Regions from separate parts of the Bacillus cereus group sp. BfR-BA-01383 genome, predicted to be linked through region 3. Evidence: riboswitches for the same ligand, from Rfam matches in the RefSeq annotation. Region 3 holds a riboswitch; each other region holds the start of a gene.

Region 1 (4,542 bases), on a different contig from region 3:
CTGCCCTATTACAGGCAACAACATAACACTGATTTTCAACTGCTCTCGCTTGCAAAAGCAAGCGCCAATGTGCTAAACGAACTAATGGCCATTCTGCTACAACAAATAAAACTTTTGCACCTTTAGCAGTATGAACACGCATCCACTCCGGAAAACGAATATCATAACAAATTGTGCCAGCACACTCTACATCATCTAGCTTAAATTCACCTGTCTCATTACCCGCTACTAAATATTTATGTTCATCCATCAGCTGAAATAAATGCACTTTACTATATTCATTGACTAGATCTCCTTCCTTGTTTACAACATACATTGTATTTGTAACACCTTGCTCTGTTTGCTTTGCTATCGAGCCACCAACAATATGTACACCATATTGCTTCGACCATTCTTTCAACTTTTCTTTCGTTTCTAATCCATTCCTATCTGCAATTTCAGAAAGTCTCGTTAAATCATATCCTGTTGTCCATAGTTCTGGTAAAACAATAACATCTGGTCTTTCCTTCATCGCTTCACTAATTTTAGTTTTAGCGTTCTCAATATTTTTTTCTACATCTCCAAAGACAATATCCATTTGAATACATGCGACTTTCATTTTGTCAGCCCCATTCTTATTTTTTTCTTTACAAAATACTGGAAAGATTATATCATTTGTCACTAGAATTGTAACAACTTTCAAAAGAGGTGGAAAGTATGAAATTATTTCAACCTTCTGAGATAGTAACATCATTGCCAACACAATTTTTTGCTTCACTTGTTGCAAAAGTTAACAAAGTCGTTGCAGCTGGTCACGATGTTATTAATCTAGGTCAAGGTAATCCAGATCAACCAACACCACAGCATATCGTAAAAGCTTTACAAGATGCTGCCGAAAAGACCATTCATCATAAATATCCGCCATTTCGCGGACATGAAAGTTTAAAAGAAGCTGTGGCAACATTCTATCTACGTGAATATGATGTAGTAGTAAATCCAAAAACTGAAGTTGCTATTTTGTTTGGTGGAAAGGCTGGATTAGTAGAATTACCAATTTGTTTTACAAACCCTGGTGATACTATTCTCGTTCCAGATCCAGGCTATCCAGATTATTTATCCGGAGTTGCTTTAGCAAAGGCACACTTTGAAACAATGCCGCTTATTGCAGAAAATAATTTTTTACCGGATTATACAAAAATTGATGACTCTATTGCGGAGAGCGCAAAGTTAATGTTTTTAAACTATCCAAACAATCCTACTGGCGCTACTGCATCAAAAGATTTTTTTGATGCAACCATTCATTTTGCTAATAAACATAATATATTAGTTGTTCATGATTTTGCTTACGGTGCTATCGGGTTTGATGGTCAAAGACCCGTTAGTTTCTTGCAAGCAGATGGCGCTAAAGATACAGGAATTGAAATTTACACATTATCAAAAACTTTCAATATGGCTGGGTGGCGTATTGCTTTTGCAGTCGGGAATGAAAGTGTCATCGAAACAATTAACCTATTGCAAGATCATATGTATGTTAGTATTTTTGGTGCAGTTCAAGACGCAGCCCGCGAAGCACTATTAAGTTCACAGTCTTGTGTAACAGATCTTGTAAATAGTTACGAATCTAGGAGAAATGCTCTTATTTCAGCTTGTCACTCAATTGGTTGGAATGTTGATATTCCAACAGGATCATTCTTCGCATGGCTTCCTGTACCAGAAGGATATACATCTGAGCAATTTTCTGATATTTTACTAGAAAAAGCACACGTTGCAGTTGCTCCTGGTATTGGATTTGGTGAGCATGGCGAAGGGTATGTCCGTGTTGGTCTCTTGCATACAGAAGATAGATTACGAGAAGCAATTCATCGAATTGATAAATTAAATTTTTTCAAAAAATCGTTGACAACATAAAAAATATCTGACAAAATTCAGTTATCTTAAAAATTTAAACATTTCTAAATACTTCTTATCAAGAGCAGGTGGAGGGACGAGCCCGACGAAACCCGGCAACCGATCTACAATCGTAGACACGGTGCTAATTCTCGCAGCATTACGCTGACAGATAAGGAGCTGGTTGTAAAAAAACCTCTCCTTAGCTGAGAGGTTTTTTTATTTAACTAGGAGGTTATAACAATGAGCGGAATTATAGCGACGTATTTAATCCATGACGATTCACATAACTTAGAAAAAAAAGCTGAGCAAATTGCACTCGGTTTAACAATTGGCTCTTGGACTCATTTGCCACACTTATTGCAAGAACAATTAAAACAACATAAAGGCAATGTCATTCATATTGAGGAATTAGATGAACAAGAACATATCAATTCGTATCTACGTAAAAAAGTAAAACGCGGGATTATTAAAATAGAATACCCATTATTAAACTTCAGTCCAGATTTACCAGCGATTTTAACAACTACATTCGGAAAGCTATCACTTGATGGCGAAGTGAAATTAATTGATTTAACTTTTTCAGATGAGTTAAAAAAGCATTTTCCTGGCCCGAAATTTGGTGTAGATGGCATTCGAAACCTTTTACAAGTGTATGACCGTCCTCTTTTAATGAGTATTTTTAAAGGCATGATTGGACGAAATATTGGATATTTAAAAACGCAATTACGCGATCAAGCAAGTGGTAGTGTGGATATCGTAAAAGATGATGAAATTTTATTTGAGAATTCATTAACACCACTAACAAAGCGAATTGTATCTGGAAAAGAAGTTTTACAATCTGTATATGAAACACACGGCCATAAAACGTTATATGCCGTAAATTTAACAGGACGAACTTTTGATTTAAAAGAAAATGCGAAACGTGCAGTACAAGCTGGTGCTGATATTCTATTATTTAACGTATTTGCTTACGGACTAGATGTACTACAATCACTTGCAGAAGATGACGAAATCCCAGTTCCTATCATGGCACACCCTGCTGTAAGTGGTGCTTATTCAGCATCCAAGTTATATGGGATCTCGTCTCCACTATTACTTGGAAAGCTGCTTCGTTATGCTGGTGCTGATTTTTCTTTATTCCCCTCTCCATATGGCAGCGTTGCGTTAGAAAAAGAAGAGGCTCTTACCATCTCAAAATATTTAACTGAAGACGATGCATTTTTCAAGAAAAGTTTTTCCGTTCCATCTGCTGGTATTCACCCTGGTTTCGTTCCCTTTATTCTACGAGATTTCGGTAAAAATGTTGTTATTAATGCTGGCGGTGGGATTCATGGGCATCCGAATGGAGCGCAGGGCGGTGGCAAAGCATTCCGTGCTGCAATTGAAGCTACTTTGCAAGGAAAACCACTCCATGAAGTAGATGAAATAAATTTGCATAGCGCACTACAAATATGGGGAAATCCCTCACATGGGGTGAAATTATGAGTATTCAAGTGTTTTGTGATTTCGATGGTACGATTACAAATAACGATAACATTATGTCCATTATGGAAAAATTCGCACCACCAGAAGCAGAAGAAGTAAAGAATAGAATTTTATCACAAGAGCTATCTATTCAAGAAGGTGTTTCTCAATTATTCCAATTGCTACCTACTAATCTACACGATGATATGATTCAATTTTTAAAAGAAACTGCTGAAATTCGTAGTGGCTTTCGTGAATTTATACAATTTGTAAATGAAAATAATATTTCTTTTTACGTAATATCAGGCGGAATGGATTTCTTCGTCTATCCACTCTTACAAGGAATTATTCCAAAAGAGCAAATTTACTGTAATAAAACAGACTTTTCAAACGAATGCATTACAGTTAATTGGCCTCACCCTTGTGATCATCACTGTCAAAATCATTGCGGATTATGTAAATCATCTTTAATCCGTAAATTAAGTGATACAAATGACTTCCATATTGTAATTGGAGATTCAATTACTGATTTACAAGCTGCGAAACAAGCGGATAAAGTATTTGCCCGCGACTTTCTTATTACCAAATGTGAAGAAAATCGTATTGCTTATACACCGTTTGAAACATTTCAGGATGTTCAAGCTGAATTAAAACATTTGTTGGAGGTGAAATTATGAAACAACTTTTTCGTCAATGGTATGACTTAAGCGAGATCAAAAAAGAGTTAACAACACGAAATTGGTTTCCAGCAACAAGTGGTAATATTTCTATAAAGGTTAGTCACGAGCCACTTACTTTTCTTATTACAGCAAGCGGTAAAGATAAAACAAAAACCACTCCAGATGATTTTCTATTAGTAGATCATTTAGGAGTTCCCGTATTAGAGACTGAATTACGCCCTTCAGCAGAAACAATATTGCATACACATATTTATAACAATACGAATGCCGGGTGCGTACTTCACATTCATACAACTGATAACAATGTCATCACAAATTTGTATAGTGATGCAGTCACCCTTCAAAATCAAGAAATTATTAAAGCTCTTGATATTTGGGAAGAAGGTGCAACGATTCACATTCCTATTATCGAAAACCATGCCCATATCCCAACTCTTGGAGAAAACTTCCGAAAGCATATACAAGGAGATTCGGGAGCAATATTAATCCGTAACCATGGTATTACCGTATGGGGCCGAGATAGCTTTGA
Region 2 (4,542 bases), on a different contig from region 3:
TCCTCAATAGCTACTTCTTTGGTTTCATGTCCATCCATTCTCTCTCTTATTTCTTCAGGAAGAGTAATTCCTGGTACCTCAAAATGAAGGAAATCTGCATTTCGCTTACTTACTAATGGCATAATCCCAATAAAAATAGGTTGTTCCAAATGCTTTGTCGCTTCATATACTTCTTTAATTAAAGCAACATCATAAATCGGCTGTGTTAAAAAGTATTCTGCTCCGGCATCTATTTTTCGTTCCATTCGTTTTACTGCTGCTTTTAAATGTCTTACATGCGGATTAAACGCACCTCCAACTGAGAATCTTGTTGCCGGACCAATTGATTTCCCTAAAATAGAACGACTGTCGTTCATCGCTTTAATCATTTTAATGAGCTCGATAGATGACAAATCATATACAGAAGTTGCACCTGGAAAATCACCAACACGCGCTGGATCACCAGTTAAAGCTAACACTTCTTCCATACCTAATGCTGATAATCCCAGCAAATGAGACTGCAGTCCAATGACGTTATGATCTCTACACGTTAAATGCGTCAATACTGGAATATCGTGCTTCGTTAATAACGCACCCATAGCCATATTCGACACGCGAGGAGATGCTAATGAATTATCTGCTAGAGTAATAGCGTCTGCCCCAGCTCTTTTCAACGCTCTTGCTCCCTCAAAAAACCGCTGTGTGTCTAGCGTTTTCGGTGGATCTAATTCCACTACAACCGTCGTTTGTTTCTTTGCCTTCTCTGCAAGAGTGACATGTGCTTTTGAACGTTTCTCGTGTGTATGAACTACTTTTGGTCTTTGAATCGTCTCCTTTTCTATTACAGGTGTAATATTCGCAATAGCACGCTTCATACTTGCAATATGTTCCGGTGTAGTGCCACAACAACCACCCAATAACCGAATACCTTGCTCAATAAATTTTGGTGTCATCGCTTCGAAATATGCTGGACTTCCCTCATATACGTAACGTCCCTCCACATAATTTGGGAGACCTGCATTCGGATATGCTGACAAGTAGCCATTTTGAGGAATCGATATCATTTTAAATGCTTCCGTCATATGAAGAGGCCCTAGTTGACAGTTCAATCCAACAACATTTGCACCGCAATCTAAAAGCTGTTTTAATATTTCATTTACATCATTTCCATTTTGAGTCGTACCTGCCTCATGTAGCGCTAATTGGGCTACAATCGGAATGTTTGTTTGTTTTCGTAACACCTTAACAGCATGAAGTAATTCAAATTCATCATAAAAAGTCTCTAATAGTAATCCATCAACTTGTTCGTCTAGTAAAGCACCTGCCTGCTCAAGTAGCATAAATTCTCGTTCTATATCAGTCGTTGTAACAGCTCCGATATGTTTCATGCCACCAATTGTTCCTAAGATTGCATTTTTTTCTGTCACAGATGCTTTCGCCAGTTTTACCGCCGCTCTATTAATTTCGATAACTTGATTTTCTAAACCATACATACGTAATTTCGCTTCATTTGCTCCATACGTATTCGTTTGAATCACATCTGCTCCAGCAGCTACATATTGTTTATGAATCGATATAATTAAATCCGGATCAGATATATTCAATTCTTCGAAACTACTTTGCAAACCATGCGAATGTAATAATGTTCCAACCGCACCGTCACCTATTACAATTCCTTTTGATAATAAATCTAGTAATTTCACGAATCTCCCTCATTTCTATCAATATAAAAACCCCCTCTTCACCTTGAAGAGGGGGACATAATTGTTCCGCCTCTTATTATGCAAAACATTCGTTTTGCAGGTATTAGCACCGTTTCAAACATTTCGTTTAAAGGTTGCCGGGTTTCACAGGGCCTTTCCCTCCACCGCTCTCAATAAGAGTTTGTCTATATATTTTATTTATGTAGTTAAAAGGAAATGCGTTCCCCTTTTAACAATGTTTGTTAATTTTTTAATAAATTTAGCATGCACAAAAATAAAAGTCAATGATAGTTGTTGAAAAATAAAAATTATTTAAAATAAAGTTGCAATTCAATTATCTTTTGTTGTAAAGTTAAAAACATAATAAAATTTCATACGAACATTCTTATCTAGAGAGGTAGAGGGACTGGCCCTATGACGCCTCAGCAACCATTAACATTCATTCGTTAATAAGGTGCTAATTCCAGCAAATTGTGAAAGATTTGACAGATGAGAAGAAGACTCTATTCAAACCGAAAGCCTTCTTCTTAGAAGGCTTTTTTTATTTTATCTCGATTGGTGAGGGCTAATAGTCAGTAGGTGCTGCCCCCCACTGATTAAAGTTTCACTTTATATTCACTTCATTGTTCAATTTAAAAAGGAGGAATTTTCACATGTCAACTATCGAAACAAAACTAGCACAAATAGGGAACCGTAGCGAAACTACAACAGGAACTGTTAATCCACCTGTTTATTTCTCAACAGCTTATCGTCACGAAGGACTTGGTAAATCTACTGGCTTTGACTATTCACGAACTGGTAATCCAACTCGCGGTATTTTAGAGCAGGCAATCGCAGAATTAGAGCATGGTGAACAAGGTTATGCCTGTAGCTCAGGAATGGCAGCTGTTCTCCTCGTCCTTTCTTTATTCCGATCTGGAGACGAACTTATTGTATCTGAAGATTTATACGGAGGAACGTATCGCTTATTTTCCGAACATGAAAAAAAGTGGAATATTCGATGTAGATACGTAAATACACAATCTATTAAACAAATTGAGCACGCTATCACACCTCAAACGAAAGCCATTTTCATAGAAACTCCGACTAATCCATTAATGCAAATTACTGATATTGCCAATGTCGCAACTGTAGCCAAAAGACACGGACTACTTCTTATTGTAGATAATACGTTCTATACACCTTATATACAGCAACCATTAACAGAAGGTGCCGATATCGTTCTTCATAGTGCAACAAAATATTTAGGTGGACATAACGATGTACTAAGCGGACTTGTCGTTGCAAAAGGGAAAGCACTTTGTGAAGAAATCGCTCATTATCATAATGCTTCAGGGGCTGTCTTAAGTCCATTTGACTCATGGCTATTAATTCGTGGTATGAAAACTTTAGCTCTTCGCATGAGACAACATGAAGAAAATGCGAAAGCAGTTGTTGCTTATTTAAATGATGAAGACGGTGTGACAGATGTATTTTATCCAGGAAGAGGCGGTATGATTTCATTTCGTCTTAAAGATGAAACATGGATTAATCCATTCTTACAATCTTTATCCCTAATTACATTTGCTGAAAGTCTTGGTGGTGTAGAGAGTTTAATGACTTATCCGGCAACACAAACACATGCTGATATTCCTGAAGAAATCAGAACGGCAAACGGTGTATGCAATCGCCTTCTTCGATTTTCCGTTGGCATTGAAAATAGTAACGATTTAATTCAAGACTTAAAACAAGCCATTAAACTTGTAAAAGAAGGTGTACAAATATGAGTTATTCTATAGATACACTTTTACTACACAACCAATATAAACATGACTCGCAAACAGGGGCTGTTAACGTTCCCATTTATAACACATCTACATTTCACCAATTTGATGTAGATACGTTCGGAAAATACGACTACAGCCGATCTGGTAATCCAACTCGTGAAGCTCTTGAGGATATTATCGCTTTATTAGAGGGCGGAACAAAGGGATTCGCATTTGCATCAGGTATTGCAGCGATTTCTACTGCATTTCTCCTACTTTCACAAGGTGATCACGTACTCATTTCAGAAGACGTATATGGAGGAACTTATCGAATGATAACTGAAGTTCTCTCTCGCTACGGTGTTTCACATACATTTGTTGATATGACTAATTTAGAAGCAATAAAGCAAAACATTAAACCGAATACGAAGCTCTTTTATGTAGAAACACCATCTAATCCACTTTTAAAAGTAACAGATATTCGAGAGGTTTCTAAACTCGCAAAATCTATTGGTGCTCTTACTTTTGTTGATAACACATTTTTGACACCGCTATTCCAGAAGCCACTTGATCTCGGCGCCGATGTCGTTCTTCATAGTGCCACAAAATTCATTGCTGGTCATAGTGATGTTACTGCCGGATTAGCGGTCGTAACAGATGCCGAACTCGCTCAAAAACTTGGATTTTTACAAAATGCATTTGGCGCTATTTTAGGACCTCAAGATTGCTCTCTCGTGCTTCGCGGTCTAAAAACATTGCATGTACGTCTTGAACATTCAGCTACAAATGCCAATAAAATTGCACATTATTTACAAGAGCACGCTAAAGTTAAAAATGTCTATTATCCGGGATTACAAACACATCTCGGCTTTCATATTCAACAGTCCCAAGCCACATCAGCCGGTGCTGTCCTATCTTTCACTTTGCAGTCAGAAGATGCTCTCCGCCAATTTTTATCCAAAGTTAAATTACCTGTTTTTGCAGTTAGTTTAGGCGCTGTCGAATCTATTCTTTCCTATCCAGCTAAAATGTCACATGCGGCACTGTCTCAAGAAGCTCGTGATGAAAGAGGGATTTCTAATTCATTACTCCGGTTATCAGTCGGTCTTGAAAAT
Region 3 (4,542 bases):
CTAACCCAAAAATTGAAGTTGAAATAAGTGCCGTAAGTAATAATTTTTTCATTTGAAATGCCCTCCCGTTTTTTATTATCTTTTATCTATTCGAGTCGTTACACTATCACCAATCCATTGAATTAAAAATACAACGAGTAATACACAAATTGTTGCAACGATTGTTACATCGTTATTTCCTCGTTGGAACCCTTCTAAGTAAGCAAGTGTCCCAAGGCCACCAGCACCAACAACTCCCGCCATTGCCGTATAGCCTACTAAAGCAATTGTCGTTACCGTAATACCAGATACTAAGGCTGGTAATGATTCTGGAATTAACACTTTCAAAATAATTGTGCTTGTTTTTGCCCCCATTGCTTTTGAGGCTTCAATTACACCTTTATCAATTTCACGAAGTGCGATTTCAACCATTCTTGCATAAAATGGTGCCGCTCCGATAATTAAAGCTGGCAATGCCGCACTCGCTCCAAGAATTGTTCCAAGAAGGATTTTTGTGAATGGGATTAATAAAATAATTAAAATGATAAACGGTATAGAACGGAATATGTTTACGAACGCTCCAATCACCGTATTAATCGATTTGTTTTCCCATAAATTATCTTTCGCTGTCATGAAAAGTAACAATCCTAAAATAAGTCCTAAAACAAATGTGGCAAGAGCTGCGATTGCCGTCATATATAACGTTTCACCAGTTGCTTCTAACATTTGATTCCAATCAACATTTGTGAGTAACTTATCCATGTGCAATCACCTCCAGCTCTACTTGATCTTGATGAATTCCTTCTATCGCTTGCTGGATCGCAGTTTCCTCACCATTTAAATGAACGACTAAACTACCGTAAGAACCGTTATTCGTTTGTGCGATATTTCCTTGCAAAATGCTCACTTCTATATCACTGCGCTGCATTAATCTTTGAAGTACCGGTCTTTCTACAGCTTCACCGATAAACTGCAAGCGAATCACTTTTCCATCTGGGTATTTTTCAATTAAACTTTCAATCGTTTCATTTGTATCTTCAGAATCCGTTAACTGCTGTACAAATCGTTTCGTAATGTCCTGCTGCGGATTACGGAATACGTCAAGTACTGGACCCGTTTCTACAATCTTTCCTCTCTCCATTACGGCAACGCGATTACAAATCTTTCGAATTACATGCATCTCATGTGTAATTAGTACAATTGTTAAACCGAGACGCTTATTAATATCTAGAAGTAAATCTAAAATTTGATCCGTCGTTTCTGGGTCAAGAGCTGACGTTGCTTCATCACATAAAAGTACTTGTGGATTATTAGCTAATGCTCTTGCAATCCCGACGCGTTGCTTTTGTCCACCACTTAACTGAGATGGGTATGCGTCCCCTCTTCCCTCTAACCCAACAAGATGAATTAACTCATCAACACGTTTTCTTCTCTTCTCCTTATCAACGCCTGCAATCTCAAGTGGGAATGCGATATTTTCCCGCACAGTTCGTGACCAAAGTAAGTTGAAGTGCTGAAAAATCATTCCGATTTCTTGCCTTGCCTTCCGAAGCTCACTTCCTGTAATTGCTGAAATGACACGATTTGCAATTGTAATTTGGCCAGAAGTTGGTTTCTCTAACTGATTAAACAACCTGATTAAAGAACTTTTTCCGGCGCCACTATATCCGATAACACCAAATATCTCGCCTTTTTCTATTTTTAAATTGGCGTTATCTACAGCAGTGACATCACCGCTTTTTGCCTTATATATTTTCCTTACATTTTCTAATAAGATCATGATGTTCACCCCTTTTTTAAATAAAAAGCGCAAGCGGCTCGTTTAGAACAAGAGGACGTTGGAATCCCTGACGTAGAGGCGTTTTTTGCCTCATAGGAGGGGATGAAACGACCGACTGTTCTAGCCGCTGGAGCTAGATTTCATAAAACCTTAGATCGACTCCGCAATTTTTTATTTTTGATGCGTGTAGTCCATCGTTATAACTCCTTTTATTATTTGAATGTCCTCCACATTCAAACAACAAAAAAACCTTTCCGCTTTAGAGAAGCAGAAAGGTTTATATGCGTATATAACAACATTATCCCTCTCTCTCATCTCTCAAAGCATTTGCTTTGCAGGAATTGGCACCATTTCAACATAAGTTGACGGTTGCCGGGCTTCACAGGGCACAGTCCCTCCACCTCTCTTGATAAGAGAAATCAGATTTAATTTTCGTCTGATTTGTAATTTATGAAATTGTCTATATTTTATGAATTGAATTGTATCAACATCCACACACCATGTCAACAGAAATTTTCGCAAAAAATGAACCTTCAGAATTTTAAGCACCTACTGACATCGGTTTACATATATGGAACATCGATTCAACCAATAGCATCGTTCGATATGTTCCTAAATATTGTACACGTCCATCGTTTATTAGCATTTGCAATCGTACATTTCCGTTCACCAATTGCTCTACATCCTCTTCATCCACACAAACAATTTGTTCCGTTCCTCTTTCCTCTTTCAACAGTTCTATATAGTCTCTTGAAATTTGTAATGAATAACTCTCATCTCCAAAGCGAAAATTAACAGTTTTTTCTCCTTGTCTTAAAAGCGGTTCTAAATGATATTGACCATTAGCGTAATTTACAAATGATTGCAGCAAAGAATATAATTTCACCCTAAATCACATCCTTCATATCACTTTCTATTACATACCATTCCCTCTTACTAAAGAGCAATCCTGTTACTTTCGCTCGACAAATACTGTAACCATCCTGGTTCTCGACATATTTCCCAAGAAATATGTCGAGGCGGCAAAAACTTTGCCGCCTACTTTAATTCCGTATATAAATATTCAACCGAATGAAATGCATATATCTTCTTCATTAGTGTCCCATTTTCAAAAACAAGTAAGCACGGTACACTTTCGATCCCATACTCTTTTGCTAAATGCGGGGCATAATTTAAATCTAACATTCCAATTTTCAAATCTTCAATTGTCATCTCAACGACCGTTAACATCTTTTTTGCCAATTGGCATGTTCCACACATTGGAGTATACACATATAACACTGTTTTTTCTTCATTTTCTATTAGGGCTGTAGCTTCGGCTCCTGTCCAGTCAATCACTTCTATCATTCCTTACCGTAAATATTCTGTATAAACGTCAATGTCAGCTCCCCATAATACATTTGCTAAGTGTGAAGACGGCGCAGTTGCCACTTCTCGGTACGAGCGATCAATATAAATATGCTCTGCTTGTGGAAATTCTTTGCGAAATTGTTTCCTTAACTTTTCTCCAGCATCATCAGCATCCACTAGTACATACACTTCCTTATCAAAAAACTGATCAATGAGCTCATCCATTTTCGATAAACCAATTGTACCATTTGTACAAACAATTTCCACCGGTTCACGAATAATAGATTCAATCTTTCTTCTGTCTGATTTACCTTCTACAATAATGACTTTTTCTACATAAATCATATGTCATCACCCGATCACCATATACTATACAACCTTTAACTTAGTATATAGTATATTCGTTATTTTCATGTTGTTTCCTGTTTATTTTTGCAAAAGAAAAGCGGAGGCGACTGTTCAGCCCTGTTGGCTAAGGTTCTTTCGTACAGAAGATGCTTTTTTCTTCATAGGAAGAATCGCATCCTCAGTGAAAAAACTTTTTTCAAAAACCTTCTCCTATATAATAATTAATATATATGTGCTTTCAAATTCATTATGTAACACAAAATAAAAAGGACAGCACAAAGGCTGTCCTTTTTATTCGACTATAATTAGTCTTGGTTCGTCATTTCTGCATATTTTTCTGCAGTTAATAACTTCTCAACTTGGCTTGCATCAGAAAGTTCAACTTTAACCATCCATGCACCCTCGTATGGAGATTCGTTAACAAGTTCTGGTTGGTCACTTAATTCTTCGTTTACTGCTACAACTTTACCACTTACAGGTGCGTATAATTCAGAAACTGTTTTAACAGATTCTACGCTTCCGAATGGCTCGTCAGCTTCAATTGTTGCACCTACTTCAGGAAGTTCAACGAATACGATATCGCCTAGCTCACCTTGTGCAAAGTGAGTAATACCGATAACAACTTCATTACCTTCTGTTTTTACCCATTCGTGTTCTTCAGAGTAACGTAAATTATTTGGAATGCTCATGACTGTACCTCCAGTGAATGTATTAATTATGTAAAAATACCTTATTGGTACTTTTTCCACACACTTTCAAACTGCTCTTCGTTAAAACCAAGTGTTACACTCGTTCCATCTGTTACGATTGGACGTTTAATCAACATGCCATCAGATGCTAAAAGTTCGTACATTTCGTCTTCACTTGCATCTTTTAACTTATCTTTCAAACCAAGTTCGCGGTAACGCATTCCACTTGTATTAAAGAATTTTTTTAATGGTAATTCACTTTTTTCATGTAAATTACGTATATCTTCTTTTGACGGTGGATTTTCAACAATATGAATCATCTCATATGCTACATCGTTTGCCTCAAACCATTTCTTTGCTTTTTGACATGTGCCACACTTTGGATATGAATAAAAT

What was found. A riboswitch is a leader RNA that binds a small molecule or an ion and turns the genes downstream of it on or off. The one in region 3 is predicted to bind S-adenosylmethionine.
Region 1: it holds a riboswitch for S-adenosylmethionine, as region 3 does, so the genes downstream of both, mtnW (2,3-diketo-5-methylthiopentyl-1-phosphate enolase) here and MR065_RS18150 (methionine ABC transporter ATP-binding protein) in region 3, are expected to answer to the same signal.
Region 2: it holds a riboswitch for S-adenosylmethionine, as region 3 does, so the genes downstream of both, metI (cystathionine gamma-synthase/O-acetylhomoserine thiolyase) here and MR065_RS18150 (methionine ABC transporter ATP-binding protein) in region 3, are expected to answer to the same signal.

What each region holds. Positions count from the first base shown of each region.
Region 1 is NZ_JAKUFP010000001.1:102,018-106,559, forward strand. Features, by position in the region: gene MR065_RS00570 (carbon-nitrogen family hydrolase) at 1-682, opposite strand, end outside; gene MR065_RS00575 (pyridoxal phosphate-dependent aminotransferase) at 697-1,887, shown strand; SAM riboswitch class I at 1,940-2,045, shown strand; gene mtnW (2,3-diketo-5-methylthiopentyl-1-phosphate enolase) at 2,110-3,354, shown strand; gene MR065_RS00585 (2-hydroxy-3-keto-5-methylthiopentenyl-1-phosphate phosphatase) at 3,351-4,010, shown strand; gene MR065_RS00590 (methylthioribulose 1-phosphate dehydratase) at 4,007-4,542, shown strand, end outside.
Region 2 is NZ_JAKUFP010000001.1:278,904-283,445, forward strand. Features, by position in the region: gene MR065_RS01630 (bifunctional homocysteine S-methyltransferase/methylenetetrahydrofolate reductase) at 1-1,682, opposite strand, end outside; SAM riboswitch class I at 1,753-1,862, opposite strand; SAM riboswitch class I at 2,065-2,178, shown strand; gene metI (cystathionine gamma-synthase/O-acetylhomoserine thiolyase) at 2,336-3,448, shown strand; gene metC (cystathionine beta-lyase) at 3,445-4,542, shown strand, end outside.
Region 3 is NZ_JAKUFP010000021.1:22,984-27,525, reverse strand. Features, by position in the region: gene metQ (methionine ABC transporter substrate-binding lipoprotein MetQ) at 1-52, opposite strand, end outside; gene MR065_RS18155 (methionine ABC transporter permease) at 76-741, opposite strand; gene MR065_RS18150 (methionine ABC transporter ATP-binding protein) at 734-1,759, opposite strand; SAM riboswitch class I at 2,068-2,175, opposite strand; gene MR065_RS18145 (hypothetical protein) at 2,301-2,645, opposite strand; gene MR065_RS18140 (thioredoxin family protein) at 2,798-3,106, opposite strand; gene MR065_RS18135 (toprim domain-containing protein) at 3,110-3,454, opposite strand; gene gcvH (glycine cleavage system protein GcvH) at 3,763-4,146, opposite strand; gene MR065_RS18125 (arsenate reductase family protein) at 4,188-4,542, opposite strand, start outside.